DNA from 2 places in the Streptomyces sp. NPDC053673 genome. Region 1 is predicted to be linked to the other one. Evidence: riboswitches for the same ligand, from Rfam matches in the RefSeq annotation. Region 1 holds a riboswitch; the other holds the start of a gene.
What was found. Region 1 has a riboswitch for S-adenosylmethionine ahead of ACZ6ZQ_RS11765 (aminotransferase class V-fold PLP-dependent enzyme). Riboswitches for the same ligand answer to the same signal wherever they lie in the genome.

Region 1 (3,199 bases):
AGACGGTCGAGGAGATCTCCGGTCTCGTACGAACGATGTACGCCCATGCCCGGGTGATCGACGTCCCCGGGGCGACCGTCGACATCGTGGGCACCGGCGGCGACGGCGCGAAGACCGTCAACATCTCGACGATGTCCGCGATCGTCGTGGCCGGCACCGGCGCGAAGGTCGTCAAGCACGGCAACCGTGCCGCGTCCAGTGCCAGCGGCGCCTCGGACGTCCTGGAGAAGCTCGGCGTCAATCTGGAGCTGACGCCGGAGCGGGTGGCCGCGGTCGCGGAGGAAGCGGGGATCACCTTCTGCTTCGCCGTGAAGTTCCACCCAGCGCTGCGGCATGTGGCCGCGGCGCGCAAGGAGCTCGGAATCCGTACGACGTTCAACTTCCTGGGGCCGCTCACCAACCCCGCCCGGGTGAAGGCCCAGGCCACGGGCGTCGCCGATGCCCGAATGGCGCCGATCATGGCCGGAGTGCTCGCCGAGCGGGGATCCAGCGCGCTGGTCTTCCGCGGTGATGACGGCCTGGACGAGCTCACCACGACCGCGACGTCCCGGGTGTGGGTCGTCCGGGACGGCGCGGTGCGCGAGGAGGCCTTCGACCCCCGGGACGTGGGCATCGAACTGGTCCCGGTCGAAGCGCTGCGCGGCGCGGACGCCTCGTACAACGCGGATGTCGCCCGCCGGCTCCTCGCCGGTGAGTCCGGCCCGGTGCGGGACGCGGTCCTGCTGAACTCGGCGGCGGCGCTGGCCGCGCTGGAGCCGGGCGGGGGCACTCTGGTGGAGCAACTCCGGGCCGGGATCGCGAAGGCCGCGGAGTCCATCGACTCCGGGGCGGCGAAGCAGGCGCTGGACCGCTGGGTGGCGGTGAGCAACGCGTAACGCCCGGCGATGGGCATGCTGGTGCGGGGTCTGTGCGGGCACAGGCCCCGCACCTTTGCGTGCGGACGTCGTGCGGACGTGGTGCGGACGTATGCGGACGTCATGGGGAGCTGCGGGGCCGTGGAGAGCTGCCGGGAAGTCGCGGTGAACCCGCGGGCGGGTGACGTCCCGGTATCCGGACACGAGTTGCGCGAGGGCGATCAGCTGGCATAGCTTCGCGACAGGTCATGAGTGACAGCGACTACGGCCCCGGCCCGCTGTCCGGCAACCCTCCGTCCGTGGCGGGGTGCCCCGGGTGAAGACCAGGCCGTGGGCAGCGAGGTCCGCGGCAAGCGCGGACCCCTTGCAACCCCTGGGGTCCTGGTCCTCAAGGGAGCAGTCTCGTGAGCAAGCGAATGCGATAGGGCGCGAAGCCCCTCACTTCAATTCCCTCCGTACGGTGACCGCCGTGCGTCGAGGCAACCCCCGTATGCAGAGCGCCGGTTGGGCGGCTGCCGCACGGGTTCTTGAAGCCGATTCGCCTTTCCTGCCGGGAGATACCGCCATGTCCGCATGCCCGAACACCGCCACTGCCACTGTCACCGCCACCCCCGCTGCCGTCGCCACCGACGCCGACCCCTGCTGTGCCGCCCCGCTGCCGGTACTCGGCCGGGACGTCACCGTGCCGCTCGTGACCGGCGGCGAGGTCACGTATGCCGCCCTCGACTACGCGGCGAGCGCGCCCGCGCTGCAGCGGGTGTGGGACGACGTGGCCGCGTACGCCCCGTACTACGGCAGCGTGCACCGCGGCGCCGGGTATCTCTCGCAGCTCTCCACGGACCTGTTCGAGAACAGCCGCGTGGCGGTGCACGAGTTCCTCGACTGCCGGGACGGAGACCAGGTCGTCTTCACCCGCTCGACCACCGACTCGCTCAACCTGCTGGCCGCCGCACTCCCCGCCGACTGCCAGGTGTTCGTCTTCGAGACCGAGCACCACGCCTCGCTGCTGCCGTGGCAGGACGCCCGCGTGACGTACCTCGACGCGCCGCGCACGCCGGGCGAGGCGGTGCGGACCCTGGAGCTGGCCCTCGCCGACCGCAACCCCCATGGCCCCGCGCTGGTCTGCGTGACCGGCGCGTCCAATGTCACCGGGGAGCTCTGGCCGGTACGCGAACTCACGGCCGCCGCCCACGCCCACGGCGCGCGCATCGTGCTGGACGCCGCGCAGCTCGCGCCGCACCACCCCGTCTCGGTGAAGGACCTGGACGTCGACTGGGTCGCCTTCTCCGGGCACAAGCTGTACGCCCCGTTCGGCTCGGGTGTGCTCGCCGGGCGCGCGGACTGGCTGCAGAAGGCGGAGCCGTACCTGGCCGGTGGCGGTGCCTCGAAGAAGGTCGCGCGACGCAACGACGGTGGCGTGGACGTGGACTGGCACACCACCGCCGCCCGCCACGAGGCCGGTTCGCCGAACGTCATCGGCGTCTACTCGATCGCGTCCGCGTGCAAGGCGCTGACGGAAGCCGGTTTCGACGCGCTCGTCGCGCGTGAGCGGCATCTGATCGCGAAGGTCCGCGAGGGCCTGGCGGAGGTGCCGGAGGTCACGATCCTCTCGCTGTTCGGCGACGACGCACCGCGCGTCGGTGTCATCTCCTTCGTCGTGGAGGGCTGGAACAGCTCCCACTTCGCCGCCGCGCTGTCCGCCGAGTACGGCATCGGCGTACGGGACGGACTCTTCTGCGCCCACCCGCTGGTGCGCACCCTGCTCGGCAGCGACCCGCAGGACCCGGGCGAGTGCGGTGCGCCGGAGGCCGAGCCGGGCGCGAGCTCGCTGAACGCGATCCGGGTCAGCTTCGGCGCCGGTACGCCGGACGAGCACGTCGAGCGCTTCGTACAGGCCGTGAAGGATCTCGTGCGCGACGGTGCGAAGTGGAACTACCGCACCGAGGACGGCAGGTGCGTGCCCGCGGTCTGAGGCGCCGGGTGAGTCCCGTCCCCGGCAGGACCGTGTTCATGAAGCGCTCGGCCGCGTCGGCGAGGAATTCGCCGGCGCGGCCGAGCGCTTCACGCGCACCGTGCCGGCTGCCGACGGGATGTCCGTCCGGAGCGTCCGTGCTCGGACTCCCCCGGAGCTGTGCCCGGAGGTGTCCCCGGACGGGGCCTGGTGTGCGGACAGGGCCTACGCGTCGAGGCCGATCGCGAACGCCGCCTCCAGGTCGTGCTGCGAGTACGTACGGAACGCGACGTGCGTGTCCGTCGCCTCCACGCCCGGGATCTTGCTGATGTGGCCCGGGATGACGTCCGCCAGGTCCTCGTGCTTGCTGACCCGGACCATCGCGATCAGGTCG
Region 2 (3,199 bases), on a different contig from region 1:
AAGCAGTGGAGGGGACTTCCCAACTCTACCGCGCTCAACCATGCAGAATTGCCCCCTCCGCTTAGCTTGCGGAGGGGGCAATTCTGTTAACACTGCGTGGCGATCACGGCTCCGGCACCGCGCCCGACGGTCAGCCTCCGGCGACGGCCGGGATGATCGAGACGCCCGCGCCGTCCGGCGTGGCCGTCTCCAGGCCCTGCTCGAAGCGGACGTCGTCGTCGTTGACGTACACGTTCACGAAACGGCGCAGCTTGCCCTGGTCGTCCAGGACCCGCGCCGCGATGCCCGCGTGGTTCTTCTCCAGGTCGGCGATGACCTCGGCGAGGGTCGCGCCCTCCGCCGGGACCTCGGCTTGGCCGCCGGTGTAGGTGCGGAGGATGGTGGGGATGCGGACGTTGACGCTCATGCGAGGCCAGCCTCTCGGAAAGAGTCCAGGTTGGGGCGGATGACAGCGGACATACCCGTCGTGGGGGCCACCGCGTCGAGAGTCTTCAGGCCGTCACCCGTGTTGACGACGACCGTGGTGAGGGACGGGTCGATGACGCCTGCCTCGATCAGCTTCTTCGCCACGCCGAGCGTCGTGCCGCCGGCGGTCTCCGTGAAGATGCCCTCCGTGCGGGCCAGCAGCTTGATCGCGTCCACGATCTGCTCGTCGGTGACGTCCTCGACGGCTCCTCCGGTGCGCCGGCAGATGTCCAGGACGTACGGGCCGTCGGCCGGGTTGCCGATCGCCAGGGACTTCGCGATGGTGTCGGGCTTCTGCGGCTTGACCACGTCATGGCCGGCCTTGAAGGCCACGGACACCGGGGAGCAGCCCTCGGCCTGGGCGCCGAAGATCTTGTAGGGCTTGTCCTCGACGAGGCCCAGCTTGATCAGCTCCTGCAGGCCCTTGTCGATCTTGGTGAGCTGGGAGCCGGAGGCGATGGGGATGACGATCTGGTCGGGGATCCGCCAGCCGAGCTGCTCGCAGATCTCGTACGCGAGCGTCTTCGACCCCTCGCCGTAGTACGGACGCAGATTGACGTTGACGAAGCCCCAGCCCTCGCCCGCCGGGTCGCCGATGAGTTCGGAGCAGAAGCGGTTGACGTCGTCGTAGTTGCCCTCGATACCGACGAGCTCGCCGCCGTAGACGGCCGCCATGATGACCTTGCCCTGCTCCAGGTCGTGCGGGATGAACACGCAGGAGCGGAAGCCGGCCCGGGCGGCGGCGGCGCCGACCGCGCCCGCCAGGTTGCCGGTGGAGGAGCAGGAGAGCGTGGTGAAACCGAAGGCGCGGGCGGCCTCCAGGGCCTGGGCGACGACCCGGTCCTTGAAGGAGTGCGTCGGGTTGCCGGAGTCGTCCTTGACGAAGAGCTTGCCGGTGTCGACACCCAGCTCACGGGCGAGGTTGTCGGCCTTGACGAGCTTGGTCCAGCCCGGGTTCAGGTTCGGCTTGCTCGCCACGTCGGCGGGGACGGGGAGCAGCGGCGCATAGCGCCAGATGTTCTCGGGACCGTTCTCGATCCGCTTGCGCAGGGCTTCCGGGTCGCCGCTCGGCAGGTCGTACGCGACTTCGAGCGGCCCGAAACAGATCTCGCAGGCGAAGATCGGGCCGAGCGCGAACCGCTCGCCGCATTCGCGGCAGGAGAGCCCGGAGGCGGGGCCGAGATCAACTGAGTCGGTGGTGGTGGCAACGGTCTGCACAGCCATGGAGGCGAGGCCCTTTCTCCTCATCTTCCTCGCGGCGCATCTCGCCACGAGACGGAATTGGCACCTTCCCTAGCCGGGGCCTCGCGCGAGTGTCGTATGACGTGCGACGAGAACCGGCTGGAGGGTTGCCGGGGCTTCAACGGGCCGTGTCCCTCTGCCCCTCTGGATGAGCGGTATTCGATTGTTCGCGAGAGGACCCCCGACATGCGACGGCCGTTCGCGTTGTTCAAGACTGTAACCGAACCCCCGGACGCTTGAGATGGTCGTCCGATCCGCGAGATGGAGATCAAGTGCTGGAAGAGGTGGAGCGCTGGCTGGCCCGGCGGTCCTGGTCGGTGGCGGACCGCCCCCTGGACCAGCTGCTGGCCGCCAAGAAGAGCACCACGGTCAGCGTGGTGCTCCCTGCTCTGAACGAGGAGGCGACGGTCGGGGAGATCGTCGCCGTGATCCGGCGCGAGCTGATGTCGGAGGCGGTCCCGCTCGTGGACGAGCTCGTGGTCGTCGACTCGGGGTCGACGGACCGTACCGCAGAGGCCGCCGCGGCGGCCGGGGCGCGCGTGGTGCACCGGGACGCGATACTCCCGCGCATACCGGCGCTGCCCGGCAAGGGCGAGGTGCTGTGGCGCTCGCTGCTCGTGACCGGCGGCGACATCGTCTGCTTCGTGGACGCGGACCTGAGGGAGTTCTCCGCGGACTTCGTCTCCGGGATCATCGGCCCGCTGCTGACCGAGCCGGACGTGCAGTTCGTGAAGGCGATGTACGAGCGGCCGCTCGGGACCACCGGTGTCGACGCGCTCGCCTCCGGCAGGACCGGACAGGGCGGCCGTCTTGGCGGAGCCGAGCAAGGAGGAAGGGTCACGGAGCTGGTGGCGCGGCCGCTGCTCAATCTGCACTGGCCGCAGCTGGCCGGGTTCGTCCAGCCGCTCGGCGGTGAGTACGCGGCGCGGCGCTCGCTGCTGGAGCGGCTGCCGTTCCCGGTGGGGTACGGGGTGGAGCTCGGGCTGCTGGTGGACGCGCTGCACACGGTGGGCCTGGACGCGCTGGCGCAGGTGGACGTGGGCGTACGGCTGCACCGGCACCAGGACAGCCAGGCGCTGGGCCGGATGGCGGCGGCGATCTACCGTACGGCCCAACTGCGGTTGTCCCGGGGCCATCTGGTGCGTCCGGCGCTGACCCAGTTCGAGCGCGGCGAGGACGGGTTCGTACCGCGGACCCATCCGGTGGACACCGAGGAGCGGCCGCCGATGGTGGAGATCCCCGAGTACGCGGAGTACGCGAAGCGGGCCGGGCGGCGTAACACGGGCGCGGCGTAGCCGGGCTCAGCCGGTCGTATTGTCTAAATTTCGCATTTATGGGCTATACGAGACTCATGGGCGCTTGGCGCCAGAATTCCAGGTTGCCCCGTTTCGTCGGGGCCCTGACGGTCGTCGCGACCGTCACCACCGTCTCGACCGGAATGGCCGGGCCGACCGCTCCGCTCTCCCCCGGCCGGGCCGTCACCGACAGCGGC

Region 2: another riboswitch for S-adenosylmethionine. It lies ahead of thrC (threonine synthase); the one in region 1 lies ahead of ACZ6ZQ_RS11765 (aminotransferase class V-fold PLP-dependent enzyme).

Annotation. Positions count from the first base shown of each region.
Region 1 is NZ_JBVJKN010000006.1:121,285-124,483, forward strand. It holds gene trpD (anthranilate phosphoribosyltransferase) at 1-875, shown strand, start outside; SAM riboswitch class IV at 1,099-1,216, shown strand; gene ACZ6ZQ_RS11765 (aminotransferase class V-fold PLP-dependent enzyme) at 1,420-2,826, shown strand; gene ACZ6ZQ_RS11770 (Lrp/AsnC family transcriptional regulator) at 3,031-3,199, opposite strand, start outside.
Region 2 is NZ_JBVJKN010000002.1:118,141-121,339, reverse strand. It holds gene ACZ6ZQ_RS03745 (MoaD/ThiS family protein) at 131-406, opposite strand; gene thrC (threonine synthase) at 403-1,713, opposite strand; SAM riboswitch class I at 1,707-1,862, opposite strand; gene ACZ6ZQ_RS03735 (glucosyl-3-phosphoglycerate synthase) at 1,980-3,002, shown strand; gene ACZ6ZQ_RS03730 (DUF7927 domain-containing protein) at 3,086-3,199, shown strand, end outside.